Regions from separate parts of the Paenibacillus sp. FW101-FHT12H11 genome, predicted to be linked through region 2. Evidence: riboswitches for the same ligand, from Rfam matches in the RefSeq annotation. Region 2 holds a riboswitch; the other holds the start of a gene.
What was found. A riboswitch is a leader RNA that binds a small molecule or an ion and turns the genes downstream of it on or off. The one in region 2 is predicted to bind thiamine pyrophosphate.
Positions count from the first base shown of each region.

Region 1 (15,386 bases), on a different contig from region 2:
GACGGCGGAGTCGTGAAAGCTATAGCTTCTGGAGAAGCTACATTGACTGCTCAACTAGACAGCAAAACAGTTACGATTTCGGTTCAAATCGATATGGCAAGTGATCTAACGGCGAATGTACCTAATCTGGTTTTTGACATGAATGAAACACGCACGATTGTTCTGACGGCTACCGATTCCTCAGGCGCATCGCGTACAGTTACCAATGATGCCGAGTGGAAAACAAGCAATAACGCAATTGTATCGGTATCCAAAGGGGTTGTAACTCCGGTATCACGAGGGAAAGCAACCATTACGGCAACTTACGGCGGCAAAAGCGTTTCGATTCCGGTCGAAATCGGCGTAGTTGCAGGACTTACGGCAGACAAGACGTTCATCGTCACAAAACGGGGCGATCAAGTCCAAATTAAATTGACAGCAACGCTGTCAAACGGTACAACGAAAGATGTCACGGAATCAGCGACATGGAAAGTTAGCGCCTATAAGCTGGGTACCGTGACAAATGGACTTTTCACACCTACAGCTTCTGGTAAAACAACGATCACCGGGTCCTTTGGTGGCAAAATGGTTGCGATTCCTGTGGAAATCGACTCCTTGAAATATTTAAAAACCGATGTGGTCAAAGTTGAGCTCAAAGAAGGCAGCACAGCCAACATTAACGCTCTAGCCACATACACGGACGGATCTGAAGAAGATGTAACGAAACCAGCTTTGTGGACATCCTCGAATATCATGATCGCAGATGTGAAAGACGGCATCATCAAAGCAACCGGCAAAGGAACAGCAAGAATTACGGTGACATATTCCAACATGAGAACAACAGTTCAAGTGACGGTTACTAAATAGTACAAAGGCTATCCTCAAGTAGATGTTTCTACTTCTGGGTAGCCTTTTTTTTGCGTCATAACACTCGCCTGCTTTCCATATTTTGTACTATACTAAATAGGTATTTATTTGTTCATGAGAGGGTTGATTTTATGTTTGGTAAAGTAGCAGCTGATATTCTGGGGTTAAGTGATGTAGGTTCCGTGATCAAGCCTGAAAATTACGATAAGGTCGATGCCGATGATTATGTTATGCATGAGGATAACGAGAAAATTTTCTTTTTGATTAAATCCAAATCGGATGAATATTGCTTCACGAACCAAGCATTAATTCATCTCGACGGCACGAGCGCCATAAGCAAGAAACGGGTGCTGAACCGTTACCCTTACAGCAAATATGCCCTCTCCCAAGTATCTTTCGAAACAGCAGGTACGGTCGATCTCGATGTGGAGATCAAATTCGTGCTGGGTTCTGTCCATTTCTCGATTGATGTCCACAAAAAGCATGTTGAAGAACTGAAAGACTTGTATAAAGCTCTGTTTAAAATTTCCGAAATCACACAGGAAAATGAGCACTTCCTGGATTACGCGAAGCAAAGTATCGAGCTGGCTTCCGCCACATTAAACCGTACGACGAAAACCGAAGGGCAGAAGCTCTCTGAGGAATTCAAGCAGGTGAATCAAGGCGCTTTCGACTGGCTCGTGAGCACGCATAAGCAATACAAAGTGAAGGATTTCGGCTTCGTTTTTGAGAAATTCATTAATCAATAAGTTTGTCATCATTTATTAAATACATAAGTTTTCAGGCATTGGGGAAGCTAATCCTACCTGCATTTACAGGCCACTATTTAAGAAGTGCTTGGAGGTATGGAATATGTTTCCCCGATTTATGAAACTGGCTTTGATTTCATTTCTGTGTATTACCGTCCTGCTTGGGGCTCATCATTATCGCAAGCATCCTCATAATCAGCAAATGATCTCCTCTGCTGAAAGCTGGGAGGCGGCCAAGCAAGGTTCGCCCACTTTTTATCAGACCAATCCATTCGGTATGCCTGGGGCAGAGGCAAGACTGCATATGACTACGGATATGAAGCAACATGCCGCGGCATATGGACTTACACCGCCAACCTCGATGAAAGCCTTAATGGTTCCTACACAGGACAAAACAAATAAGGGCTGGGGCGGATGGAGCTATATCGGCCTGTTGGGACTGCTGGGGCTGCTCGGTATCCGAAGCCGTTCGGAGTCTTCTTATTCGGAATAAGCCATTCTAGGAGCACTGTTCCCGGTTTCGGGAGGCAGGCTCTTTTTCATTTGCGAACACTTTAAGGACAAATGTTTGTTAGTTGGACATTTGTCCGAACCTGATATAAACTAGAGATAGTCTACGATCGAAAGGAGTCATTTCATGGATCGTGAACAGCAAATTTTAGCACTCATTCGTCAGAATCCATTCATCTCTCAGCATGAAATGGCCAGCATCATCGGCATTTCCCGATCCGCTGTCGCCGGCTACATCGCGGCCCTGACTAAGAAAGGGACGATCCGCGGGCGCGCATACGTGACCTCGGATGAGAATACGGTCATATGTATCGGCGGTGCGAACCTAGACAGCAAAGCGACTAGCAAGCAAGCCATCCGTCTGGCCTCTTCGAATCCAGTCACGGTGACGGAGTCCTGCGGCGGCGTTGCGCGCAATATCGCGGAGACGCTGGCGGGACTAGCTTGCCAGGCGGCGCTGCTCACGGTTGTTGGCGATGATAAGGCAGGCCAATGGGTACTGGAAGAAACGCGAAAGCGCGGCGTTGATGTCAGTCAAGCCATCGTACTCCAAGGTGAGAACACCGGAACGTACACGGCGCTGCTCGACGCGACAGGCGAGATGTTTCTCGCTTTTGCCAATATGGATATCTACGATAAATGTACACCTGCTTTGCTGCGCGACAAATGGCCGCATGTGGCTTCAGCCAAGCTCATCATTGCGGATACGAATTTGCCCGCCGAGACGCTCGCCGAGCTGATTGATCGATGCAAAGAAGAAAACCTGCCGCTATTTATCGATCCCGTGTCTTCGGAAAAGGCTAAAAAGCTCCCGCAAGATCTGCACGGCGTAACGGCTATCTTCCCTAACTGGGAAGAGGCTTGCCAGCTGGCAGGCATCGCGCCCGACGGCGGCAACAACAGCGATTACAGCACGATTGCAGGAGCGATCCGCGCTCGCGGCGTCCGCCATGTCTTTATTACGCTCGGCAGTCAAGGCGTCATATATGCCGGCGAGGAAGGCGAGCGGCACTTCCCCCCTATTCCCACCAAGGTTGTGGAGGTCACGGGTGCAGGCGATGCTTTTGTCGCCGGTATTGCTTACGGGGTCATGCGGCAATCCACCTATATGGAATCGTGTATGTATGGACTTACTGCTTCACATATTACGCTTCAAACCGACCAATCTGTCGCGAGCGAGCTGACGGAAGAACGACTGCAACAAACCCTACTTCACTTGACCAAAGGAGACGAATCCTAATGATGAATACAACTTACCTAACGTTTACTGATGAAGTGAAAGACGCTTTGGCGAATAATAAACCTGTTGTTGCCTTAGAAACTACGATTATTTCTCACGGGATGCCTTACCCGCAAAATATAGAAATGGCCAAAAAGGTCGAACAAATCATCCGTGATAACGGCGCCGTTCCAGCTACGATTGGCATCATGGACGGTAAAATCAAAATCGGCTTGAACGAGCAGGAGCTCGAAGCTTTCGCGACGAACCCTCACGTGGAAAAAGTCAGCCGCCGCGACTTCCCTTACATCCTCTCGTCGGGCCAAATCGGCGCGACAACTGTCGCAGCCACAATGATCGGTGCTGCCCTTGCGGGCATCGAAGTGTTCGCTACCGGCGGCATTGGCGGCGTACACCGCGAAGGCGAAGTGACGATGGACGTCTCCGCCGATTTGACTGAACTGGCACAGACGAACGTTGCCGTTGTCTGCGCAGGCGTGAAGTCCATTCTCGATATTGGGCGCACGCTCGAATATTTGGAAACCCACGGTGTTCCCGTGGTTGGCTACAAAACGAGCGAGTTCCCGTCCTTCTACGCCCGCGAAAGCGGCTACGGCGTAGACTTCCGCCTCGATGAGGCAGCAGGCATTGCGGCCATGCTCCGCACGAAGTGGGAGCTCGGCCTTGCCGGCGGCGCCATCATCGCCAACCCGGTCCCTGTGGAATCCGCCATGGACCATGTTGAGATCGAAAGCTTCATCCAGCAGGCGCTTGCTGAAGCCAAAGATCAGAACGTGACCGGCAAGAAGGTCACGCCTTTCCTGCTAGCGCGCATCAAGCAGCTGACCGAAGGGCGCAGCCTCGAGACGAACATCGCGCTTGTGTACCACAATGCAGAAACCGCCGCGAAGGTTGCGGTTGCGCTCAAGAGCAAATAAACAAAACCCTCCATGCCCACGATCATCGTGGATATGGAGGGTTTTTATTTGTCAGCGAAGACTACTCGCTGACCCAAAGTGTTTTTTGCGCGAACGGGGTACGCGCCGCTTTCGCCGGCGTAGCCATATCCGGATATCCGAGGTAGACGAAGCCTACGAGCTCCTCTTTCGCGCCGAGGCCGAAAACTTCGCGCATCTTCGCATGATAGGTCGGCGCTCCCGTCCGCCAGATCGCACCCAGACCGAGCGCGTGCGCGGTCAGGAGCATATTTTGTACGGCGGAGTGTGCAGCCGCGTACTCTTCGATCTCCGGCACAACGGCTTGTGCCGAAGGCGTAACCGCCACGGCGATGACCACCGGCGCGCGGAAGGCTTTCTTCATCTGAGCGCCTTTCAGCGCAGCCAGCTCTTCTTCCGTCAATGCCGGGTCAGCTTCAGACGCCGCGACCTCCGCGTACCCTTTTCCAAGCAGTCCGCGGCCTTCGCCCGTCATGACCCAAAACCGCCACGGTTCCGTATGGCAATGGTTTGGCGCCCAAGTACCTGCTTCCAATATCTCTTCAATCAGCGCTTTGTCAACAGAGTCTTGCTTGACTTTCCCGATACTTCGGCGATTGCGGATTGCTTCTTTCAATTCCATGCTTCTCCCACTCCACTCTTAAAATTACACTTCATTAATGTATCTACTCTAAGTCTATTGTTATATGTACGATCCTGCAACAGCAAACATACAGGTCACTCAAAAATAATGATATAGACAATAAGAAAACCTGACGGGTCGGGGGAAACTCCCTCTCCAACAGGCTTCGGTATCTTGTGAGAATTTCTTTGGGAAGCTTAGCGGAACTACAGAAACTTTTTTAGCCATATTGACGTCTATGGATAGAGGAAAGTGAAAAAAACAGCGGACAGCGGACTTTCCCTCCCTTTTAGCACTCTCGTTCTTCGACTGCCAAGAATTTGACAATGACAATGGCTATCAGTCAAGCTATAGTTATAGCAACAGAACGAACAAGACTACTTGCTAGAATCATATATTCATACCTAGGAGGTACTACATCTAAATGAAAAAATTAACGATGATTGCAACAGCTGCTATGGCTTTCTCTTTGTTGACATCTTCTGTCCTAACACACCCTGCTTCTGCAGCTGGCAAAACGAGTGCTGATTTCACCGATTTAGCCAATGTTGATGCTTCATTAAAAGCAAAAATCGATGCTATGTTAGCATCCGATATATTCGAAGGCGTGTCCGATGATACGTTCGGTATTACGCAGAATATGACTCGCGCCCAATTTGCAAAAGTAGCAACGCTGATTTACGACATTCCTGTCGATCTTACTGTTAAGGTGTCCAGCTTTACTGATGTTCATGCGGACGATTCCGCTAACGGTTGGGCAATTCCTTACATCGAAGCTGCGAAAAAAGCTGGATTGATCGACGGCGTGACAGATACAACCTTCGTTCCTGGCGATTCCGTCACTGCGGGTCAGCTCGACACTTTGCTGCTTAAAGGACTGGGGAAAACCGTTTCCGTAACAGGCACGCCATGGTACGCGGACGCTGTGAAACAGGCAACGGAACTTGGCATTCACCCAACTGGAAAATCCGGTGATCAAGCTGCTAACCGCGCTGACCTTGTTACTAGCTCTTACGTAGCACAGCAAGCTTTTGACACTGATAACCAAGCTCTTATTTCGATTACAAAAGTTCAAGCTTCTTCCGACTATAAACAAGTTCAAGTTACACTGAACAAAAAAGTAGACGCAGCGAAAGCAACATTCACGCTTAAAAATGGTACAACAACAGTTCCTGCAACAACAACTTGGTCGGCAGACGGTCTTACAGCAACGCTTGCGGTTGACACTGCGCTTGCTACGGGAGACTATACTGTAACACTAGGCGGACTTGACGCATCTACGATTAAAACAGCTACTGGCAGCTTCAGCGTAGCTCCTATTGACACGGGCAATACTTCAATTAAAGGTAAATACACGTTGGCTTCCGTTATCGATAGCGGTCTAACAGGTTCAGCAAAAGGCAACATTACTCAGGCGATTGCCGAAGATCCCACAAAAAGTAAATTTGCCAAAGAAATTGAAATCCAAGTTAAAAACGCTAGCGGTGACATTGTAGCCGTTCCTGGGATTGTGCAATCTGTATTCTCGTCTGATAATAATATTGCTAAAGTTGGTCTTACATCTGATCATCACGCTTACGTACTCGGCAACAAAGCTGGAACAGCTGATATCAGTTTGGTCGTTCAAGTCGGTAATGGTGATTCCAAACAACTGCATTTAACGGTGACTGTTACCAACGACGCAGTTATTGCGAAAGAGATTAAAGCAGACGAAACTTCTATCACTAAAATCATGACAGTGACTAACGGTGTGTACACAGCAGATATTAATGCGTATACAGAGATGGACCTTACTTTAACAGATAATTATGGTATCAAATATGAAAACAACGAGATTGCGGATTATAACTTTGCACTAGGCACACTTTTTATGGCCAATAAAGTAAAAGGTAACGGAGTTGACCCAGTAGGTACTGTAACGATTGGTGAAAATGGGAAAGTTCACGTTGAAGGAAACGTTGTTTCCTTTGAATTAACGGCTGTTACTCCTACGGGGCAAGAAGCAACAAGCTTTGTAACATTACAACGCAACTAATTACACTTTCAAAATTGGCTGCCAGAAGTAGTTTCACTACTTTATGGCGGCCTTTTTTTGCGTTCTGCGCCTCACATGCACCAACACGCCCAATAAACATATATTGCTAAAGCATGCGCAAGCTCAACTTCTTAAGAAAAGGGGTCCGTCCCATGTACAACTACCCTGCTTATTTCTTTCAACAACAACCTTTATATCCGCATTCCGCGACTGTATCCGTTTCCCAAAATATGCGACTATATGGCCAATATGAACACCAAGATCATTCGGAAGTTTGGACAGGTTGGGAGCAGCATTATCCTCATTACCATACAAATACGATCATTCCTCGTGATTATCCAACGGTTGATTCTAAAATTTTATCCAACTCGATTGCCTCTTCCCATCATCTGCTGAAGGACGCTTCTCTTCTCATTCAAAAACTATCTGAACCCGCCATCGCTCACGAGTTAATGACACATGCCCAACAGGGAAATCAAAAAGAAGTGGATCGTATTGTCCACTCCTTCGGCGTTAAATCTGTTATTGTGACTAGTTATTCACCAAGCTCCGTGAAGTTTACGATTGATCCGCAAACCCCTGACACCCCCTGCTGTGAGGTAACCTTAGCACTCAAATGGGGGCAATAGCCGACTTCCTTTATCGTACATCGAAAGCACTCCAAATCGGCCACGCCGTCCCCGCCCAAAACGCGAATATAACAAGAAGCAGCCAATACATCAGATAATAAATATCTAACTTGGAGTAGCTGGATTGATAATAATAAGTTCGTTTGGTTTGTGTGGAAAAACGCTTGGCTTCCATGGCCACAGCTGTCCGATGAGCGCGGCGGATGCTCTGCGCAAGAAGCGGTATGGCATACATGCGCATCACGGTGTACCAACCTGTCAGCCAGCTGCGTCTCTGCTTCCTACCCCGCACCTTGAGCGCGTAGCGCAGCGTCTGGAATTCCTCAAGCATAAGCGGCAGCATGCGCAATGCGGCAAGGAAGCTGTAAGCGTACTTCGGCGCGACCTTCCACTGCTGCATCAGCGCATAGAACAGGGCAACAGGACGCGTCGTCAGGCTGAACAGCAAGCCGACAGCCGCCACCTGTAAGCCGCGGAAGCCCAGATGCAAACCGCGGTAAAAGCTCTCTTCCGTGATTCGAATGAATCCGAGACGAAACCACTCCGTGTCCCCGCTGCCGAACATCATCATCCCCGCCGCAGAGGAGATGAAGATGAGCAGGAACGGCGAAGCATACAGCAGCAGGCGCCGCATCGGCTGCCCTGAATAAACGAACAGCGGCACCAGCGCGCCCGCTGTCAAATACATCATCGTATTCAGATTATGCGTGAATACCACAATGATAAAGAGAAGCAGCGACAGGACAAGCTTCACTCCCGGATTAACCCGATGCAGCCAGGTTTCACGATACGTGAACGTTATTTGCATACCATCGGCGCTCCTTCCTCGGTGTGTGCTGCGAAAGTCGCAGACTGTTCCATCACACACCCGGCTTCAACCTGCCAAACGCGCGTGGCGCAGCGTTTGACGATCTCCTCATCGTGCGTCACCATCACGATGACGGTCCCGCCTGCGCGCAGCCGTTCCAGTTGCTCCAGCATGCGCATCGTGCCGCTTGCGTCGAGCCCGAAGGTGGGCTCATCGAGCAGCAGGATACGCGGGCTGCGCACCATCGCCGAAGCTACGCTTAAGCGGCGCTTCTGGCCCATCGAGAGCTGGAACGGATGCCGCTTGCGCAGTGCGAGCAGATCGTACTCCCGCAGTAGCTCCTCTAGAGCGGCCTGCTGGGTGTCCTTCCCTCCCTCCGCCTCCGGCAGGGAGTAGAGCAATTCTTCTTCCACCGAATTCGTCACGAATTGGAATTCGGGGTTTTGGAACACGAAGCCCACTTGCTCCGCAAGCTGCTCGATTTTGCTGCCCTTCACGCCTTCGATCCAGCAGCTGCCCTTGGTCGGGATGAGCCGCATGATGGCGAGCAGGAGCGAGCTTTTGCCCGCGCCGTTGGCACCGATGATGGCGATCCAGTCACCGGAATAGACGCTTAAGTTATCCACAGAGGTCTTGATCTGTCCGCCGCGAAGCCCGATGAAATCCCGAAAGGACATGATCGGCTGCCGATTCTCAGCTTCCTCGGCCGACTTGCTCTTACCTGTACGTCCCACGTCGAGGTCGTTCCAAACGCCCGGATACCAAATCCCGTAGTCGGCAAGCTGCTTTTTATACTTATCAAATACAACGTGTGGTAAGCCATCAGCCAGGATCTCCCCATCTGGAGAGATGACAATCAAACGGTCGATGAGATCGAGAATGCCGCTGATTTTATGCTCCACAATGACCAAGGTTTTGTCAGCGCTAATGGACCGGATCGTTTCCCAAACAAGCCCCGTGCCCTCATCATCCAATAACGCCGTAGGCTCATCTAGAAATAGCACTTCCGGCTCCAACGCGAGCACGCTTGCAATCGCCAATCGCTGCTTCATTCCCTGCGACAGTTGACCAATTAAGGTATGAGCGTCTTCCAGCTGCAACCCCACCAAGCTCAGATAATGCGTGATTCGTTCCGGCATTTCCTCGCGGGGGACCTGTTTATTTTCCAAAACAAAAGCAATTTCCTCATCCACATACGGCATGCAGAACTGAGCGTCCGGATCTTGAAACACGTACCCCCAGCGGCTTGGTGTGACAAGCTTATCTGCTTTCAACGGAATCTCGATAATATCGGGGACGATCCCGCTCAGCACTTGGAGCAGTGTCGATTTCCCGCAGCCGCTTGGCCCGAGCAGCAGCACCTTTTCCCCCGGCATGACCGAAAAGGAAACCCCTTGAAATAACAGGGGAACCTCGTCACCGGGATATTTTAAGCGCAGATTGGTAACACCGATTTCCTCGCTCATAACCCATTACCCCAGTGCATCGTAATCTTTCTTGGAAACGGGACGAACCAAGTTAAGCACACCGGTACGAGCCAATGCTTGGGCCAAGTAATAGGCGAATACGCCAGCGATAATGGCAGAACCAATGAGACGAAGTCCAATAAATAAGCAATAATTCCAGAAGGTTAGCTGATCAATATAGCCATAGTATTTATCTATAAACAGGGAGACCACCGCGGACGCGAAGGACGCAAGCACCGTTACCCCCACATTCACCCGACGATATAGGAAAAGCGCGAAAATCAGTTCTGCTCCAAGCCCCTGAAGGATACCGTAGGCAAGCGTCGCTGCCCCCCATGTCCCTCCAAAAAGCGCTTCTATCGTCGCGGCTGCAACTTCCGCCAATAACGCAACCCCTGGCTTCCTAATAACCAGAAAAGCAAATGTAGCCGCCATGAACCACATACCGTAACCTAGTTGATCGACGTGCAGGCCGATCGGTTTGAGACTGTCATATAACGGACCCCATACACGGTAAATCACCCCAAATACCGCCGCGATCACGATCGTGACCAAGATATCGGTTAATTTTAACCCTTTTGCTCCTGTTTCTTTTTGTGCCATTTCTACTTCCCACTCCTTTTCTTGGATACGATTTTCAAATGAGATAGGCGAACACGACAAAAAAAAGCCTACCGGGATGCGACAGGCATAAAATTAGTGCAGAAAGAGGCACTCCATTTCTCTACGCTGGCATTACCCAGAGTTATAATAGGACATTAAAAAAGCCGCAAAAGACAATAAAGTCTCTGCGGCCATATACTTTGACATAGGCACACTACTCCAAAAGTAGCGTACTATCATTCTCTGCGCTAGCATTATCTAGATCAGATCGAACGGTCAGCGGTATAATCCCGCACTCTCAGCCTGACTACTCAAGCTCCCGATAAAGCTATTCGGTTAGTTTATCTCACAGAAAAATCTTACATCAGCATTCTAAAATTAGCAATAAGTTTATTTTACTTCATCTTTTTTTGAGTTATAGGGCTTCATAATTTATGCATTTATTAAAAATAAAAGCACCCCTAAGGGCGCTTTTATAAGCTCATCTTACAATTATTAACTAGCTGTAAATGTGAATAGATACGGATTAACAGTATCGTAGTCAAAATTATGCGATTTAATTTTGAAATAGATTGTATCTCCAGGCTGAAGAGTCGTATTGAATCCATCAGAATTCCCAGGACCATTGTCCGTAGTACTAAATGTATACTCGTACCCACTCGCTAATTTGAGAACAAGTTGCAAGTCATAATTTTTACCAGTAGGAGGACGTAAGTACCCAGATAAGTTCTTACTTGTGCCAGAAGTATTCGTATAGTATTTCCAATCTTCATCTGCTGGTGCGTCAAGTTTCCAAGTATAGTTAATGTTTGCAAAAGCGATTGCTGCATTTTCCTTAGTATCGTTTATACCGAAGATAGCAAATGCAGATTGGGATGAGAATAAAAGAGAAGCAGTTATAACTAGCGCTGGAACTATTTTCTTTAATTTAAGCAAGTTATTTCCCTCCATTTTCATTATTTGGGTATCGGCCGAATATCCTCATACAATATACCATATAATTCTATTATTTTCCAATAAAAATTCAAAAATGGTATTTTCCATGAATTTTTCTCGTTATAGTCGTGCATTCTCGGTAAATAAAATTCGGATAAACAAAAATAAAGATGGACACCGTATGTAAAAACGATGTCCATCTTTATTTTTATCACTCGCAATGCCTTTGGAGAAATTATTTATCCATCAGAAGTTTTAAATCCAGCGTCAATCCGTATAACTGGCGGATGCTATCAACGATATCTTCCACTCGTTTCTGCTGCACTTCCGCGCTTGCGAGCACTTGCTGCACGGATGCAGCAGACTCTTCCGTAATCGCTGCCACGGATGTCATCTCCTCGGCCACCTTCTGGGAAGACAATTGCAACTGCTGGTTCATGCGCTGCAAATTCTCCGCTTGCTCCATGACCTCAGCTGTATTCGTGTTAATAACCTCGAAAAGCTGATCAACACTTTCCGCTGATTTTCTGCCCGATTCTACCGCCAGTTTGCCAACGGTTACCTTCTCAACTGCGGTCTCCACCTTCTGCTGAATAGAGCCTAGAATCTCCGAGATATCCGTTGAAGCTACGTGTGCGTTCATTGCAAGTTTCCGAATCTCACCGGCAACTACGGCAAACCCTTTGCCATGTTCCCCGGCTCGAGCTGCCTCGATGGACGCATTGAGCGACAGAAGATTCGTTTGATTCGCGATATCGGCAATCGTTGTCACGATATTTCCGATTTTCACATTTTCTTCGTTCACTTCATTCATGATGCTCGACGTTTCCGTTACGATCACAGTAATATCCTTGATTTTATGCGTCAGATCCTCCATCTGGCTCTTGCCTTCATTCGTCATGCGAGCTGTATCCCGGGATCTGCTGCTCATCGTATTCGATGCGGATGAGGTCATCTCCACCGTCTCATTCACTTCTTGGATAGCCGCTGTAATGTCCGTAATAGAAGTGGCTTGAGATTCAATACCGATGGAAATTTCTTGGAAAGCCGCAACAACTTCTTCTGTAATTCTGCCTGTCACGGAGGCATTTTCATGAAGCGTATTACTGGAAGTTCCTAGCGCCTCTGTTGTCGTACGGACGCCTGTCAAAACCTCTTCCGTCTTCATCCGTGACACCTCGGACTCCCGACCGCTCTGAGCTACACGGCTTAATAATCGGAATCCTATCTGGCCTTGACCTATTAGCGTAATGATGATTAGCACATAAAAAACCCGACAACGTGGAACAGAAATAGTTCAAATTAACGATTCCGATAACACCATTAAGCAGTAACGGCTTATAATCCATATACAAGGAGACCAGCGCTAAACTTAAATACAAGATAAGCATGCTGGACAAAGCGAGATTATGCGTCATAAAGAAATATGAAATCACATTAAGGCCTATGGCAATAATATACTTGGTGTAAGTGACCCCGATTTTCCTCCAGATCAGCAGCGTGCAAATGAGCGCAATAGGCGCTCCAAAAGTCAGCAGCGTCATAACGACTCCCATGGATCTATAGGAAGCCCCCATTCCTAACACCAAACAAGCCCATAACAGCTTCACCATTAGCCCGTTTCTTTTATGTAGTTCCAGCATTTGTGCTGTCATTTGGTCATACCCCCTCTTTTCTATAATTTTTTCTACAAAAATAGACATTTACTTACATGATTCAACAATTGAAAGGGAAAATCCTCCTTTTTCTATGCCCAAAACGGGATCTTTACAAAGAATTTGACTTCTTGCCTCTATCGAAACTACAATATGTAGTGTATGACGGATTATTAACGTAAAGGAGCTCATATCAAATGGATACTACCACCATGCAGAACGGATCGAATCTTACTGCAATTTTGCTTTATATAGGGGCAGCACTTTTCATTTTGGCCATCATTGGTTACGTGCTTGCCGCGAAGACGAACAAAGCGAACACGAGCAAGCTGAAAAAAGCCGAGAAGATGGCCCTGCACAAAAAGCACAAGACTTGGATGCTGCTGTCTCATGCTCTTATAATTTTAGCGGTTTGCTCTTTAGGAACTTCTCTAATCCAGACCTCATCCAACAAATATAGCGTCGAAAAGCTTAATTACAATGCGCCTATCGAAGTCACGACGGATAAGGATTACGGGCGCAATCATGATGAAGGTATGCTGACCTACGAGATGAAAATCCCAACTTCAGGCACGCATAGCCCGCATGATTTAAAGTTTGGTTTTTACAAGGAAAGACCGACATATGCGATGCTTGTCCATAACTTGGAGCACGGCGACATCATCATCTACTACCATCCCGATGCGCCTCAGGAACTCAAGGATCGCCTCGACTATTTGAGCCATTTCAAACAAGCTGGCGCCGGTGTGCTAGCTGTACCTAACCAGGATGTGCCCAGCGATAAAGAGGTTGTCGTAACCGCCTGGACGAAAACGATGCAGCTTCCTAAGTTTGACGAAGCCAGCGTGGGAACTTTCATTTACCAGTATATCGATAAAGGCCCTGAAAAGATCCCGCCTGAAGTGCGCCGTGGCGGCGGAACGATGTAGTCAATCCAAGTAGATGAACTCCCGCTATTTACGGACGTTTTCGCGGTCGGAGACCAGATCCGTCGGCACTAGCCCAGTCAACCTTTTAAACACACGATAAAAATAGGACGGGTCATTGTACCCGATGAAATCGGATATTTCTGTCACTGTTAACGCCGAATGCCTGAGCATGTATACCGCGGTTTTGATCCTGGCTGCATGCACGAATTCACTGATTGTCTGTCCTGTCACTTTGCGAAAAAGGGTCGCCGCGTAGTTCGGCGATCTGCTAATGCAGGCACCCAATTCTTCCTTGGTGACATGCTCCCGGTAGTGGTTCTGGATGTAACCCTTCATCTGCTCGACTAGTTGCAGCGTAGTGCTAGTTGCAGCTTCTTGGTCCCACTCTCTCTGCAAATAAACGAACAGCTCTGTCAACAGCGCTTCACACAGCGTCTGATAATAGGGCTGTTTGTCCTGCCATTGCTGATGGATATGTCGCAACCGGTCTAGAATCAGTTCATATTTGCTTGTGAATCGACTTGTGGCGCTAGGCAGCTTAAAAAGCGGAAATGCCGCTTGAGCTTGAACGGCTCTCGGATCAAATTGAACGACATATTTTTCGTGCAGCATGGTTGGAACACTTCGTCCGTAAAAGGGAATACTGCTCGGGATGAGCAGCCATTGCCCCTTCTCCAGCACCTGCTTTTTTTCCTCGATCCAATACACGCAGCGGCCATAAGTAACAAGCACAAGCGTCCAATCCTCGCAGCCCTCCTGTGATTCCCCGTACCAATTGCTGCTTTTATCATACGTGTAGCTTGATACCTTCATTTTCCACCACCTAAGTACTATATTCCATATAGCATACTATATTTCATGGAATTTTGTCGAAATAAGGCATATAATGAAGCCAAAATTGATTCGTTCACAACGAAAGGAAGTCCTAAACAATGCGTAAAACGAAAATCATTTGCACCATGGGACCTGCTTGCGATTCCGTCCCGACTCTAAAGGAACTCATTCGCTCCGGTATGAGCGTTGCCCGACTGAATATGGCTCATGGCGATTTGGATGAGCACCGCGGACGCATTCAGCGCGTTCGTCAAGCGGCTCAGGAGTTAGGTGTTGTCGTTCCGATTCTGATGGATATCAAAGGACCGGAAATCCGCATCGGACAACTGAAAGATGCTTCCTATGATTTAAAAGCCGGCGATCGCATCGTCCTGACGACAGAACAAATCGTCGGCGACGGCAGCCGCGTTTCCGTGAATTACCCTGGCCTTCCTCAGGACGTTAAGCCAGGCAACCTTGTGCTTATCGATGACGGCTCCATTGAGCTTCGCGTTGAATCCATCGATGGCACGGAAGTGATCTGCAGCGTCTTGAACCAAAGTGTTCTCAAGCAGCGTAAAGGCGTTAACTTGCCAGGTGTTCGCACCTC
Region 1 covers NZ_JBYTCO010000011.1:236,675-252,060, forward strand. Annotated here, with positions in the region: gene AC3WTJ_RS31065 (Ig-like domain-containing protein) at 1-846, shown strand, start outside; gene AC3WTJ_RS31070 (PH domain-containing protein) at 978-1,595, shown strand; gene AC3WTJ_RS31075 (hypothetical protein) at 1,699-2,088, shown strand; gene AC3WTJ_RS31080 (carbohydrate kinase) at 2,233-3,345, shown strand; gene AC3WTJ_RS31085 (pseudouridine-5'-phosphate glycosidase) at 3,348-4,262, shown strand; gene AC3WTJ_RS31090 (nitroreductase family protein) at 4,324-4,902, opposite strand; gene AC3WTJ_RS31095 (S-layer homology domain-containing protein) at 5,327-6,937, shown strand; gene AC3WTJ_RS31100 (YuzC family spore coat inner layer protein) at 7,090-7,566, shown strand; gene AC3WTJ_RS31105 (energy-coupling factor transporter transmembrane component T family protein) at 7,577-8,374, opposite strand; gene AC3WTJ_RS31110 (ABC transporter ATP-binding protein) at 8,365-9,840, opposite strand; gene AC3WTJ_RS31115 (ECF transporter S component) at 9,847-10,443, opposite strand; TPP riboswitch at 10,666-10,776, opposite strand; gene AC3WTJ_RS31120 (hypothetical protein) at 10,939-11,379, opposite strand; gene AC3WTJ_RS31125 (methyl-accepting chemotaxis protein) at 11,615-12,547, opposite strand; gene AC3WTJ_RS31130 (hypothetical protein) at 12,483-13,034, opposite strand; gene AC3WTJ_RS31135 (DUF3105 domain-containing protein) at 13,232-13,963, shown strand; gene AC3WTJ_RS31140 (helix-turn-helix domain-containing protein) at 13,988-14,776, opposite strand; gene pyk (pyruvate kinase) at 14,896-15,386, shown strand, end outside.
Region 1: another riboswitch for thiamine pyrophosphate. It lies ahead of AC3WTJ_RS31115 (ECF transporter S component); the one in region 2 lies ahead of AC3WTJ_RS14490 (DUF561 domain-containing protein).

Region 2 (15,386 bases):
TGGATGAACTGGGGTTAATTGCTGGTATTGCGACGGAAGAAGTCCACGAAGACCTCACCTATTTACTGCGCCGGGGGCAAAGCAATTCCGCGATGTATTTAATTATTGAGGGCAATGTTGAGCTGAGCAATGAGACGGGTGTAGGTGAGACAGTAACGATTGGCGTTCTGGGACCCAAACAACCATTTGGGGAAACGACGGCTCTGGACGGATCGCCTTCTGCCGTTACAGCTCAGGCTATTTTCGATGAAGTGCGAGTGCTTGCGCTGCAAGGTGAAAGTCTTTCCCGACTGGTGAGATTGTATCCAGAGATCGGCATCGGCCTGCTGCATGCCTCAAGTGCCCGTGTTCGCTTGCTGGAAAATATGCTTTTGAAAATGGCTTAAATGGGCTAGGTGGATAAGCAGAGAGGGCGGGACGAACGTGTCAGTAGAGACCATCGTGTTAAGCAATGATCTGAAGGAGCTTGAGCGGTTAGGCGTATTCTTAAAAGGGCTGTCACCGGCGATGGGCATGGATGATCAGACGTTATTCCAATTGAATTTGGTCTGCGACGAGCTGGTAACCAATGTCATTCTCTATGGGCACCCCCCGGAGGAGTGCGGTATGCACACGATCCGTCTCGACATTGGGGCTGCTGCAGATAGCTGGGAGCTTTGCCTGACGGATCGCGGAGTGCCTTTTAATCCGCTGCTCAAGGCAAGCCCCCGGGTTGATCTTAGTATGGACGAGCGTGGCATCGGCGGTCTGGGTATTCACTTTGTGAAACAAGTGATGGATGATATCCGCTATGAGCGTCTGAACGAAGAGAATATACTGATGATGACAAAACGCCGAATTCAGAAGGAGGGAATATCATGAATGTAACGGAGAGTATGCAGGGGGACATCGTCCTGCTGAGCTTAAATGGCAGACTGGATGCCAATACGTCAGCGAGTTTGGAAGCCGCTTTCTCGAATCTGGTCGAACAAGGGAAGGGCAAGTTTGTTTTTGATCTGCAAGGACTTGACTATGTGAGCTCCGCAGGACTTAGAAGCTTATTGTCCGCAGCGAAAATGATCAAGGTCATCCAAGGCAAGTTGGCGCTTGTGCGCATGAATGAGAATGTCAAAGAGGTTTTCGATATGTCAGGGTTTAGTTCCATTTTTTCGATTTATGACAAGGAAGATGATGCGATCCATGCCATTTCCTAGCCGAACGAGTAAGTGTGAAAGCCGAGCCCACGAACTGGGGAGGCGTACGAAATGAATATCGTCGTAGGTGCTCTTCTTCTTGTTTGCTTGGTGATTGGCATCGTGTGGCAGCTTAGCGAACGAAGGCGCAAGACGGCTGATCTGGAGCTTCAGCGGACGATGCAGTTGTTCGATGTCAGCTTGGAAGTGAACTCGACGATTCACAAACAGGATTTGCTGATCAAAATCATGGAGACCTCCTCCCGCATCATGAATGCAGAAGCTTCTTCCGTCATCTTGGTCGATGAGGAAAAAGATGAGCTGTTTTTCGACCTTGCGCTTGGTGAAAAGGGCGATGAAGTCCGTGAAATTCGCCTCAAAATCGGCGAAGGCATCGCCGGCTGGGTGGCCCAGACCGGCCAATCGGTCAAAATCGACGATGCAGCGCAGGACGAGCGCTGGTCCTCGAAGGTCGCCAAACGTGTCGATTACCCGACGCGCAACATGCTTTGCGTGCCGCTGGTGAGCAAAGGTAAAATTATCGGCGTGCTGCAGGTGCTGAACAAGCGCGAGGATGTGCATTTTACCGACCGTGATTTGCAGCTACTAGAGTCCATTGCTTCTCCGATCGCGGCATCTTTGGAGAATGCCATGCTCTACGACGTTTTGGAGAAGACGACGGCCGCCAAAGAACGAATGGAAAGCGAGCTGCGCATCGCAACCAACATTCAAATGGGCTTCTTGCCACGTCAAGGCTTGTACATGACGGCGGATGCCAATGAAATTACGGCGGAAGCAAGGGCTTTTATTCGTCCGGCACGTGAGGTCGGCGGCGACTTTTACGATTATTTTCGACTTGGCGACGATAAGTTGTTTTTCGTTTTGGGGGATGTATCGGATAAAGGAATTCCTGCGGCGTTGTTCATGGCGGTTACGATGACCTTGCTCAAGGGGAAAATGAGCCCGGATATGTCGCCTGGAGAGCTGCTTACAGCCGTGAATCAAGAGTTGTACAAGGACGATTCGACGATGTTTGCGACGATTTTCTGTGGTGTGCTTCATGTAGGCACGGGGCGTCTGCAGTACTGTGACGGCGGTCATTGTCCGCCATACATTGTCCGTGGTAACGGGGATGTGGAACAGCTGAAGGGGAAAAAGGGACTTCCGCTTGGCGTCATGGATGATATGCTATATGCGGATAACGAAGTGACGCTTGACCAGGGTGACCGCCTGATCATGTATACGGATGGCATTACGGAAGCAGAAAACCGGCAGCAGGAGCAATACGGCTTCTCGCGACTTCAAGAGCTTTTACAAAAGGAGTTGTCGAGCCAGCCGGCACAGCTACTGGAACAGATGACCCAGGATGTTGACCATTTCGCCAATGGCGCTATCCAATCGGATGATATTGCCGTGCTCATTATAGATCGAAAACCAAACAAAATGTAACCTCAAAAATCAGCAGGTATGATATAGTGAAAATTAGAAGACATCATGCGCTCAGATACGGATAATGATGGGGCGCAAGCCGTCAATTGATGGCATTTTACTTAGTACGACCATTCTAGGAGGGTTCATATGCCAATGCATCTATCGCGTATCAACAGGCAGCCAGATACTTCCCTGCACAATCAACATCGTAATAAGAGTCATTCACAAGGGCAGTCTGCAGGAGCAGATCTTATGAATATACAACGGGCTATTGGGAATAAAGCGGTAGGCAGTATGCTGTCCATACAGACGAAATTGACGGTTGGGCCGGCCGGAGACGCTTATGAACAAGAGGCGGATCAAGTTGGCAAAGAAGTGGCGGACAAAATTGCAGCATCGGAAAATAGCGGAGCTTCCGCTGATGTGCAGCGGAGCGAAAGTGGAGAGTCGGAAGAGGAAGAGCTGCAGATGAAGCCGTCCTCGGAGACGATCCAGCGGAGCGAAGGCGGAGAGATGGAAGAGGAAGAGCTGCAGATGAAGCCATCCTCGGAGACGATCATCCAGCGGAGCGAAGGCGGAGAGATGGAAGAGGAAGAGCTGCAGATGAAAGCTTCCGACGGCGAAGCGTTTGATGCGGATGCTTCCGTTGAATCGGAGATTAAATCCATGCAAGGCAGCGGCAGTAAGATGGACGCGCAAATTCAGGCGAAGATGGAATCGGCCTTTAATGCGGATTTCAGTAATGTTAACATTCATAATAATCCACAGTCGTCGGAGATTAGTGCTTCGTTAGGCGCAGAAGCTTTTGCAACAGGGAATGATATCTTTTTCCGTGAAGGGCGCTATAATCCGGATTCGCGCGAAGGTCAGGAGCTGCTTGGACATGAGCTAACGCATGTTATCCAACAGCGAGGCGGCAAATAAAGCGAATCTCGTATAAGCAACAGGGGGAGCGATGTCGCCTGTTGCTTTTTCGCGTGTGGGAGTAGGTGAGTGTATCCCTGTATCCCGTTCACATTTGCACAGAAGCATTGGGAAGAAGTATATTTGCACTTGAGAAAGTTAAGAATGAGCAGATTAAACGAGTAAGCAGATGAAGAATTAAGCGGCCTAGTGAAAGCATTGGGCAGAAGAAAGTAGGAGGGCGGACACATATGCTGCCAGATCATGTACACGAGCGTCATTTCGCGCAATTAGGGCTCTTAAAAGAGATTTTGGATGAGACAGGCCTTGCCACCAATTTGTTGGAGAAATCAGACGCGATTCCGCTTCACGTGCTGATGGCCGGTTTTCAAGAGGATAAAAAGGAACGGGAACGGTTCCTGCACTTTAGCTTTTTACCTTTGAACGACGAAGAGATCGCTGCGATTCAGCTGCTGCAAATATACAGTACGCTTCCTTTTCACCTTGAAGAGGGGAAGCGCGAAGAGGTTGCCGCCTTGCTGCTTGAGATCAACACGCGGTTGCCGATTGGCCATTTTGGCATTAATGAGCATAATGAGCTGCATTACCGTTATGTGTACAGCATCTCGGCTGCGCGCTCTTTTGACAGTGAGGAAGTGCTGGAGATTTTGAGCTTGTTCGTTTATATGTGTGATATGTTTGCCGATCACGTGGAGCTGGTGGCCAGCGGTGAAGCGGATGCCGAGCAGGTTGTTCAGGCACTAAGAGGTTAATCATCAACGCCGAAAAGGGCTGTCCCGAATGTAGAGTTATCTACCGACGGGAAGCCCTTTTTGCGTTCGGGTTAATCTTACTTTTTCGATATAACGGGCAAAAAAACCGAATAAAGCAGCCCACTTACGCGCTAACGGACTCAGGCGCCGCTATTCGATGAAATAGAGCCCTTTTCAAAATCTAACGGACACAGCAGCCGCTATTTTCCTCTACAGCAGCGTTTTTCGCTGCTTTAAGGTGCAATAACGCTTCTGGAGTCCGTTAGCTCAAAAATCAGGCTATTTTATTGGAAATAGCGCCTGTGGGGTCCGTTACAATTGGCTGTTGTAGCACTAGGCAAAGTCTAGCTCATTAATCGCGTACACGAACAGGCTGTCTTCGCTATACACCAATTTCCGCGGACCAGAAGTTCCTCTAAAGATGATGCCGCTGCTTTATTTCACTCTCTCCTGCAAAAGCTCAACAAGCTGTTTGCCGGGATCCTTCATCATTTGCCCGCCATTGCCACCGGCAGGACGATTGCCGCCGTTGCCACCGTTCTCGCGAGGTTGTTTCCCAGCGTTCGTGCCTTCAGAACCGGCCCCTGCATTCGGTGAAGCCGAAGAGGAAGGTGCGCCTGAGGCGTCCGGTTTCCCGCCTTTTTGCCCATTAAAGTTGCCACGCGTGCCATCGCCTTGGTTCCCGCCGCCATTCCCGCGATTGGCCATCTTGCTCGCAGCGTCGTCGATGAACTTCTTCTGCGCGTCCGTCAGCTTCTCGAGCAGCTTCGTTTTGTTCTCGTCACTGAGCTCAGCCTTGGTTTCGATGTCCTGTGCAACAGGAAGCATAACTTGGGCTTGATCCTTAGTAATTGCAAGTCCTTCCGCTTTGTCCATCATGAGAAGCGTTTGGAAGGTGCTGAACAACTGTCTTTGCGCCTGGCTCATAGCGGGACGATTCTGCCCCTGCTGCTTCGCATCTGCCGAAGGTTGCGCGCTCGCTTGAGGTTGCGCTGTACTTGCCGCTGCTTGCTGAGGGGAAGCTTGGTTGCCGCAACCGCTGAGCAAAGCGGGAAGAAGAATGCATAAGCCGGCTATTTGTTTCATTTTAATTTTCATATGTCTATGTACCACTCCTATCGATAGTCTTCCATTTCATTCTCATTGTACGGCGTAATTATGAAAAAAAAGAGAAGGGAAGCTGAATAGGAGATAAATGTTAGCTTAAAAATGGCTGAGTGGGATGTGATTGAACTTTATTGCATGAATATCGTCTTTTAATTTATCATCCATAATTTGTATTTGGAGCGAGCAATGAGAAGATATCAGGGATTAGAAATCAGTTTGCTTTTTACTAGTCTATTATTTATGGCTGCCTGTGATCAGGTAAACGTGCAAGTGGAAAAAGAAAACCGTAGTTCAAGCCATACACAAGTTGTTGTGATTGGTTCGGAAATAGAAGGAGCCTATCTGGCTAGGGCAGCGATCGATGAGGGGGTATCGGTCACTATTTTAGATCCCAGAGAACATCCGGGAGGACAGCTCATACAAGGACAAATGCAGTTTTTGGATGAGCCCGTCGATGACCAAAATCGGTCCTTGCTCCAAGGAAGAGTTAAGGAACTTTTTAATCGCTATAAAAAAGGTGAGATAAGAAAAACAAATGAATTTGCACAGTATTTCAATACACTCATAAAGGGGGTACCACTTGAATCTGGCATTTCAATTACCAATATTGATAGGATGAAAGATGCGGTTACAGGTACCCAGAAGATTAAGGCCATAACCTATCGTTCAAAGGAAGGATCAGAAAAAACGATCACTGCAGACTACTGGGTAGAAAATACGGATTTCAACGCTTTAGTAGGTGGCCTTGAACTGGAACGTATTCCAGGCATTGAGACTGTATTCGGCGGACCACGACAGTACATGGCAGCTTCAATCATGATGAAATTTCGCAACATAGATTGGGAAAAGTTCCAGAGGGAAACGAATCGCTTAACCAAAATAGATTTAGAAAATAAATACGGTTCAACTACTACAGTTACAGATAAATTTACATGGGGCTTTGGGAAGGTTGGAGCGACATTTACACCAAGTAACAGAGAAGTATTTCTCCGGGGGCTTAACGTGATTAATCAACGAGATGGTGAGGCCCTGATTAATGCCCTATTGTTATTTAATGTGGATCCTTCAGACAAGGAAAGTGTACAAGCTGCATTAGACAGAGGAAAGGCGGAGACGCTTCGTATCTTACCTCATCTTCGTGAACAATTGATTGGTTGGGACAAAGCTGAAATCAATGGCTTTCCAGATTATTTGTACATTCGTGACTACAACCGTTACCAAACTGAGTATGTTTTGCAGGCAGCGGACCTGATGAGTGGCAAAATGTTCTGGGATAACGTGAGTATAGGTGGATACCCGATTGATCTCCAGGGAACAGCAAGTCACACATGGGGGCAACATAGCGGTGATCCCGACAAATATGGGATGCCATTACGTTCTTTTATTCCTAAGGGGTTTGCAAACGTCATTCTAGCAGGCAAAAACGTAGGAGCCTCGTCTGTCGCTTATGGCAGTGCGCGCATTCAAGCCAATACGTCTTTAGCTGCTGAAGTCATAGGTATACTACTTGGGCAATTAAAAGAAGGGCAGGATTTAAGTAGACTAGCACAAAATGAGATGCAAGCTATTCATGAATATATAAAGGGTAAGTATGGAATTACCCTGAATGGGATATCGGCCAATAATAAAATGGGAGACTTGACTGAAGAACAAATTGAGCAGTTGAATAAAGGGAAACTCTTGCTTCCGTAGGGGGTACTCTGTAAGTACTATGAGAGCAAAGTTCCTTTTACCTCCAAATTAAAGAAGAAGCTGCACGGGCAGCTCCTCCATTAAACTTGTTTGGCTCGATTCACAGTTAGATTAGGTCTATCGCTTTTCAAAGCGTATTTTCTGTTCAAAAGAAATCCGAATAACGACGCCAGAGACTGCTGGAACAGCATCCCGAGCACAACGGGAATCGCCACCGGAGGCGGAAAGTACGCTACAGCAAGCACGGCGCCGGCGCTAATATTCCGCATCCCGCTGTTAAACGTAAGCGCCACAACGACGTCCTGCTCCCACTTCATCAGCTTGGCGACGATCCATCCCAGGATGTAGCCGAGGGAAGCGAGGGCTAGTACAAAACCGGCCAAACCGAGCAGTTTGGCATTAAAATCACGCAAGTATGGCGCGATAACGGAGCTGTTAATCGCAACAACGATGCCCATGCATATTTTCGAAAAAGGACCTAGACGGCCGCTCCACTGCTCTTTAATTTTGCCTTTCGTCCATTGATTAAGGAGCATGCCCAGCAAGGACGGTACGACAATCATGAAGAATAGACCTTGCATCATGGCAAAAGTGTCCATCTGGACTTTCGTGCCGACCAGTGCAGAGAGTGTATAAGGCACAACAAAGGGTGAAAGAACGGTATCCATGAGAATAATCGATAGGGTCAGCACGATGTTTCCACGATAAATGGCGACCCACACGAAGCTTGTAATCCCTGTTGGAATGGCTGCGGCCAGAATGAGCCCTGTGATGGTTAACGGTTCCGAGCTGTAAACGGCGTGACCGAGTCCAAGCGCAAGCAGCGGCATACCGACATGTAGAATCAACAGCGTTGCGATAAGAGGGAAGGGCTGGACGATCACTTTAACAAATTCCTTGAAGCTGGAGCTGATGCTGCCCGAGAATGTCATAAAGGCAAACAGCCAAGGCGATAAGAAGGTAAAGCCGGATAAATGACTGCCGAGCAGAACACCGATAAGCACGCTGACAGGTGTGATGAGCGGCAAAATTTTTTCCAGTTGGCGATTCAATTGAGCTAGCATCTGGGTGTTCATCCTTCCTTACAATGGATAATAAAGGCCGAGGGTTGCGTTCTCCCCATTATAAGAGCAATAGCTTCGGGTGACTAGGATAAGATGGATTGGAAATTTTTATTTCCATCGACTGGATACCGTGTTATGATAATGAACAAATGAATACGAATGTATCCCTAGGGGCGCCGCAAGGCTGAGACAGAGCAATCTGAACCCTTTGAACCTGAACTGGGTCATACCAGCGGAGGAAAGTGGAAACCGGACTTTGGCGCCTCATTTTTGCATGTTTATTATGCGGGCAACCTACAACCACTTTTCTTAGGAAAAGTGGTTTTTTTGCGTCTTGATTGCCGCACCAGGCTGCCTTGCCTATCGATACATCGGTATAAAAAGTGAGGAGGCGGACTTCCATGTCCGAGCGCGAGCTGCATGTGATATCGAATGGCAAGTTGGCATGGAAGGAGATGGCTGCCATTGCAACCCGGATCCATCCTTATGTCACGGCTATTCATATCCGAGAGAAAAATAAGCCGATGGATGAAGTTTTTATGGGCGTACAGTATTTGTTGGAACAAGGTGTACCCGCGAAAAGCCTTTGTATCAACGGCTACCCCTGGATGGCAACTGCTGCAGGGCTTGGCGGTTTGCACCTTCCCGAAAGCTCTCCGCAGCTGCTGAAGATAAGAGATAGCTATCCAAGCGCGCATCGCACAGGAGTCTCCGTACATAGCACGGAGGAAGCTGTCAAACGCGAGCGTGAAGGGGCGGATTATGTCTTGTATGGGCATATTTTTGCAACAGGTTCAAAGCTGGGGGTTGAACCAAGAGGGCTTGAACAACTAGTGAATGTTTCCCGGCAGGTAACGATTCCGGTCATCGCTATCGGTGGCATAACACCTGCAAGAGTAAGGCCTGTTCTGGCTGCGGGAGCTTCCGGCATCGCGGTGATGAGCGGCATTTGGGAGGCGGATGACCCCGTGGAAACCGTAAAAGCTTACATCCAAGAGTTGCAGCAGCAAGAAGAAACTAGAGGTGAGAGACTTGAAGCATACGAGTGACGTTATCATCGTTGGAGGAGGCGTGATAGGCGCATCGATCGCCTATCACTTGGCGAAGCGAGGCCAGTCCGTCACGCTGCTGGAGCGCAGCAGGCTGGGGACGGAGGCCTCGGCCGCCGCAGCCGGCATGCTCGGAGCGCAGTCCGAGATGGCGGACACCGGGCCCCTGTTCCAGTGGGCCAGGCAGAGCAGAGCGATGTTCCCCGAACTGAGCGGGGAACTGAGGAGCCTCACGGGCATCGACATCGGTCTCGTCCGTGAAGGGCTGTTGAACGTCGCGCTCAGCGACGATCAGGAGCAAGAGCTGCGCGCGAGGGAGAAGCTCCAGCGCGCAGCGGGTGAAAGAGCGGAGTGGCTGAGCGCAGCCGCAGCCGCAGCGCTCGAACCCGCGCTGAGCCGAGCGACGCGCGGAGCATTGTACCTGCCCGAGGATGGGCAGGTCGAGGCGCCGCAGCTGGCGGCTGCTTTCGCGCAGGCGGCGCGGGTGCTTGGGGCGAAGCTGCAGGAATTCGCCCATGTGCAAGGGCTGCTGACGGAGCGCGATCGCGTCGTCGGCGTAATGACGAGCGAGGGGCCGCTGTATAGCGAGCACGTTGTTGTGGCGGCCGGGACGTGGAGCGGCCAGTTCCTCGCCGGCAGCGGGATCGACCTGCCGGTGTATCCCGTGAAGGGGGAGTGCTTCTCCGTACTCACGGAGAAGCGCGAGCTGCAGAAGACCCTGTTCACGCCAGGGTGCTATATTGTCCCCAAAGCCGGAGGACGGCTGCTCGTCGGCGCGACGGTTGTGCCGAACAGCTACGACCGCAAGGTGTCGCTGGCAGGGCTTGCAGAGCTGATGGAGCGAGCGAACCAATTAATGCCCTTAATCGGCGATGCGGAGTGGGAGAAGGCTTGGTCAGGCCTGCGTCCGCAGACGCCAGACGGCATGCCGTACATTGGCAAAGTCCCGATGTATGAGGGATTATTTGCGGCCTGCGGGCATTACCGCAACGGGATTTTGCTCAGCCCGATCACAGGGAAGATCATCGCTCAGCTCGTATTAGGCGAGGACGCAGGCAGTTTACAGCCCAGTTTGGACGCATTTTGCCCCGATCTGTCGGGAACATCCAAGCGCTTGGAAAGCGGGCGACTACAAGGAGAGGAGCTGCACAGCATTGAAGCTGCACATTAACGGCCAAAGCGTCGAGGTTCCGGATGCGATTCGTACGATTGAAGAGCTGCTGGCCCATTTTGAGCTGCAGGAGAAAATGCTCGTTGTCGAGCATAATCAGAACATTTTACAAAAAGAAGATCATGTGAAAACGGAGTTATCGGAAGGACATAAAATCGAAATCGTTCATTTTGTTGGAGGGGGATAATTAACCATGTTAAAAATCGGTCCATATGAATTTCGTTCAAGACTACTGTTAGGCACAGGCAAATTCCCGGATTTTGATATTCAGAAGCAGGCTGTGGATGTGAGTGAATCGCAGATTTTGACGTTTGCGGTGCGGCGGATGAACATTTTTGAGGCGAGCCAGCCGAATTTCTTATCTATGTTGGATGTGTCGAACTTCACGCTGCTGCCGAACACGGCCGGGGCGAAAACAGCGGAAGAAGCAGTGCGCATCGCCAAATTGGCGAAGGCATCCGGGCTTTGCGACATGATTAAGGTAGAAGTGATTGGCGATGAAATGACGCTGCTGCCTGACCCTGTTGAAACGTTAAAAGCGTCGGAGATGCTGCTGGAAGAGGGCTTCATTGTACTGCCGTATACCTCGGATGACGTGTTGTTGGCTAAGCGCCTGCAAGCGCTTGGGGTGCATGCCATCATGCCGGGAGCATCACCGATTGGCACCGGGCAGGGCATTATTAATCCGCTCAACTTGAGCTTCATTATTGAGCAAGCAACGGTGCCGGTCATCGTCGATGCCGGTATAGGCGCTCCTTCAGACGCAGCGCTGGCGATGGAGATGGGCGCGGATGGCGTGCTGCTGAACACAGCGGTTTCAGGTGCCAAGGATCCGGTCAAAATGGCGTATGCCATGAAGCTCGCTATTGAAGCGGGACGCGCCGGCTTCGAGGCAGGCCGAATTCCGAAGAAACGCTATGCTTCGGCGAGCAGTCCGATGGACGGTTTTAGCCGGGTTTAGGGGCCGAAGGATCGTCTCAGCCGCAAGGCGGGGATAAGCGGTCGAATAAATTCGCTCGAGAGAGTCGAAAGGGCTGTTTCGAGCCGAAAAATCGGCGCTGCCGCTAACGAGCGGTAGGAAAAGGCCGTCTCAGCCGCAAGGCGGGGATAAGCGGCCGAATAAGTTCGCTTGAGAGAGTCGAAAAGGCTGTTTCGAGCCGAAAAATCGGCGCTGCCGACAATGAGCGGTAGGAAAAGGCCGTCTCAGCCGCAAGGTGCTAATGGACGTAAGTTTTTAAAGAATTCTGAAAGGGGGAGCCCAGATGTCCATCTATAAAGCTCTGACAATCGCTGGCTCCGATAGCGGAGGGGGAGCGGGAATACAGGCCGATTTAAAGACGTTCCAAGAGCTGGGCGTCTACGGTATGTCAGTGATTACGGCCGTGACCGCGCAGAACACGCTCGGCGTTCAAGGCGTGTTCCCGATGAGCGCTCAGGCAGTGGAACAGCAGTTAGCGTCCATCGGAGCCGATTTGCGGCCGGATGCGCTCAAAACCGGGATGTTATTCTCGTCTGAAATCATCCAAATCGTAGCTGCTGCCATAAAAAGCTACAAGTGGGGGCGGGTTGTCGTCGATCCCGTCATGATCGCCAAAGGCGGCGCCTCTTTGCTTCAACAAGAGGCGATAGACGCCATGATTGAATACCTGCTGCCGCTGGCTGACGTGGTCACGCCAAATATTCCGGAAGCGGAGGCGCTTAGCGGGATATCGATCATGGATAGCGAGTCGCGTCAACAAGCAGCAAGAAAAATTCATGCATACGGCTGTCAGCATGTGATGATCAAAGGCGGTCATGAAGCGAACTCCGTTTATGCTACGGATTTGCTCTATGATGGGAAGTCGTTTACAGAGTATTCGTCCCGACGTCTACATACACCGCATACACACGGTACTGGCTGCACGTTTGCTGCGGCTATCACTTCCGGACTTGCGCAGGGACTGTCAGCTTCCGAATCTTTACATTTGGCCAAAAATTTCATCCAAGCCGCTATTGCCGAACCGCTGTATATCGGAAGCGGCCATGGTCCAACGAACCATTGGGCGTACGGGCGGGGGCAAAGGCAGGATGGCGCTGCATCCTCCAACACGATTATAGTGAGTCACGATGTTTACGCTGGAGGTACGCGATGACGAGTGAAGAACTGCGCAAAGCGCTGCGGTTGTATTTGGTGATGGGCAGCCCGAACTGTGGAGGGGCTGATCCTTATGCGGTGCTGGAGGCGGCGATTGCCGGCGGCATCACGATGTTTCAGCTCCGCGAGAAAGGCGCCGGGGCCCTGCAGGGGCCGGCGCTGCTCGAGCTGGGCGCCCGGCTGCGCCGCTTATGCGCGCAGCACCGGATCCCTTTCATCGTCAATGACGATGAAAGGCTTGCTCTAGAGCTGGAGGCCGATGGGATTCACATCGGCCAAGAGGACGCCCCAGCCGCCGCCGTGCGGCAGCGGCTGAAGCATATGATCGTGGGCGTATCGGCCCACGATCTGGGGGAGGCGCAGTCGGCGTTAGCCGAAGGCGCCGACTACCTGGGCGTAGGCCCCCAATACGCCACGCGCACGAAGCTCGATGCGCGTGAGGTCCGGGGGCCTGCCATGATTGCCCGGATGCGCGAAGGCGGCATCCGGCTGCCTTTGGTTGGCATCGGGGGGATCGATGCCACGAATGCTTGGCCCGTCATCCGCGCAGGGGCGGATGGCGTGGCGGTTGTGAGCGCGATCGCTGGCGCGCGCTCCCCGCAGGACGCAGCGTCGGAGCTGGATCGCATTTTAAAGATGCCGTAGTCGTTAATACAATTACCCATTAAAAGGAGGTCATGATGTGACAACAAGCAATAACAGCAGCCCCGTGAAAGACGTTCAAGTTTCTACATTTCCTGGCAGTAAAAAGGTGTATCTACAAGGGTCGAGACCGGATATCCAAGTACCTGTGAGGGAAATTTCGCTCGGGACATCCACGAATATTCACGGCGACGAAGTAGCGAATGAGCCTGTACATGTGTATGATACAAGCGGTATTTATACGGATACGGAACAAATTACCAACATTCACCAAGGGCTGCCGGCTAATCGCTTGCCATGGATTGAAGAACGCGGGGATGTAGAGGCTTATGAGGGACGTGAGGTAAAGCCGGAAGATAACGGACTTTCCTCGCCGGATGCAAGAGGGGCTGCGGAAGTATTCCCGGGATTAAATCGAAAGCCGCTTCGAGCTAAGCCGGGCTGCAACGTAACCCAGATGCACTATGCCCGCAAAGGCATTATAACGCCCGAGATGGAGTACATTGCGATTCGCGAGAATCTGGATAGCGAGTTTGTGCGGAATGAAGTGGCGCTTGGCCGGGCCATAATTCCTTCTAATATTAATCACCCGGAAAGCGAGCCAATGATCATCGGACGCAACTTTCTGGTGAAAATCAATGCGAACATCGGTAACTCCGCGGTCGCTTCTTCCATTGAGGAAGAGGTGGAGAAAATGACGTGGGCCACCCGTTGGGGCGCAGATACGATCATGGATTTGTCGACAGGCAAAAACATACATACAACACGCGAGTGGATCATCCGCAATTCACCGGTTCCAGTAGGTACGGTTCCTTTGTACCAAGCGCTTGAGAAAGTAAACGGCAAGGCCGAGGACCTCTCATGGGAAGTGTATCGGGATACGCTGATTGAGCAGGCGGAGCAAGGGGTCAGCTATTTCACGATTCATGCGGGCGTGCTGCTGCGTTACATTCCTATGACCGCTCAGCGCGTAACGGGAATCGTGTCTCGCGGGGGATCCATTATGGCCGCATGGTGCTTGGCGCATCACCAAGAGAACTTTCTGTATACGCATTTTGAAGAGATATGCGAAATTATGAAAACCTACGACGTCGCCTTCTCTCTTGGCGACGGGCTGCGTCCCGGTTCGATCGCGGATGCGAACGACGAAGCGCAATTCGCCGAATTGGATACGCTCGGCGAACTGACCAAAATCGCTTGGCGCCACGACGTCCAAGTGATGATTGAAGGGCCGGGTCATGTGCCGATGCACATGATCAAGGAAAACATGGACCGTCAGCTGGAAGTCTGCGATGAAGCGCCATTCTACACGCTAGGACCGCTGACGACGGACATTGCGCCGGGTTACGACCATATCACCTCCGCGATTGGTGCGGCGATGATCGGTTGGTTCGGCACGGCGATGCTGTGTTATGTGACGCCGAAGGAGCATCTCGGCCTCCCGAACAAAGAGGACGTCCGCGTTGGGGTCGTCACCTACAAGATCGCTGCGCATGCCGCCGATCTGGCCAAAGGGCACCCGGGCGCGCAAATTCGCGACAACGCCCTGTCGAAGGCGCGCTTTGAGTTCCGCTGGCGCGACCAGTTCAATCTCTCGCTCGATCCGGAGCGGGCGGTCGAGTATCACGATGAGACGCTGCCGGCCGAGGGCGCCAAAACAGCACACTTTTGCTCCATGTGTGGACCGAAGTTTTGCTCCATGAGAATCACGCAGGATATCAGGCAGTACGCGCATGCGCGGGGGCTGGATGAAGCGTCGGCGGTGAGCAGCGGGATGCAGGAAAAGTCTAATGAGTTCCGTAAAGCGGGAAACCAAATTTATAGTTAAAAATTATGGGACGTTTTGCGCCTTTCTTGGTGACAGAAACGTCCCTTTTTGCTACCATAGAGAATAAAGCTTAACTTCGTTAATTCGTTAACGCGTTGAAACATTTAAGTGAGGGGGATGTCGATGAGCATTGCAGAAACGGCAATTGACATGATTTCCTTTTCGCATTATGATACGGTTAAAAAGATTTGACCGTCGTTTAATTAATCTCGCAAGAGATTAAAAGTTGACCAACAGACGCTTGTTTACACGGCAAAATTGGTACATGAGAGGGAGGTCGAATCCAGGATGAAGCTGCAACCGGTCTATATTATTGAAGAGTTAGAACAATTAAAAACGATAAGTGATCCACTGCGCGCCAAGGTGCTGCTTTATCTCATCGAGAAAGCGTATACCGGCCAACAATTGGCTAAACTATTA
Region 2 covers NZ_JBYTCO010000004.1:195,202-210,587, forward strand. Annotated here, with positions in the region: gene AC3WTJ_RS14445 (HEAT repeat domain-containing protein) at 1-386, shown strand, start outside; gene AC3WTJ_RS14450 (ATP-binding protein) at 424-861, shown strand; gene AC3WTJ_RS14455 (STAS domain-containing protein) at 858-1,193, shown strand; gene AC3WTJ_RS14460 (PP2C family protein-serine/threonine phosphatase) at 1,245-2,621, shown strand; gene AC3WTJ_RS14465 (eCIS core domain-containing protein) at 2,751-3,527, shown strand; gene AC3WTJ_RS14470 (YbjN domain-containing protein) at 3,758-4,279, shown strand; gene AC3WTJ_RS14475 (hypothetical protein) at 4,715-5,377, opposite strand; gene AC3WTJ_RS14480 (FAD-dependent oxidoreductase) at 5,573-7,078, shown strand; gene AC3WTJ_RS14485 (bile acid:sodium symporter family protein) at 7,159-8,142, opposite strand; TPP riboswitch at 8,302-8,400, shown strand; gene AC3WTJ_RS14490 (DUF561 domain-containing protein) at 8,544-9,191, shown strand; gene thiO (glycine oxidase ThiO) at 9,175-10,362, shown strand; gene thiS (sulfur carrier protein ThiS) at 10,346-10,549, shown strand; gene AC3WTJ_RS14505 (thiazole synthase) at 10,556-11,323, shown strand; gene thiD (bifunctional hydroxymethylpyrimidine kinase/phosphomethylpyrimidine kinase) at 11,625-12,494, shown strand; gene thiE (thiamine phosphate synthase) at 12,491-13,141, shown strand; gene thiC (phosphomethylpyrimidine synthase ThiC) at 13,179-14,966, shown strand; gene AC3WTJ_RS14525 (ArsR/SmtB family transcription factor) at 15,255-15,386, shown strand, end outside.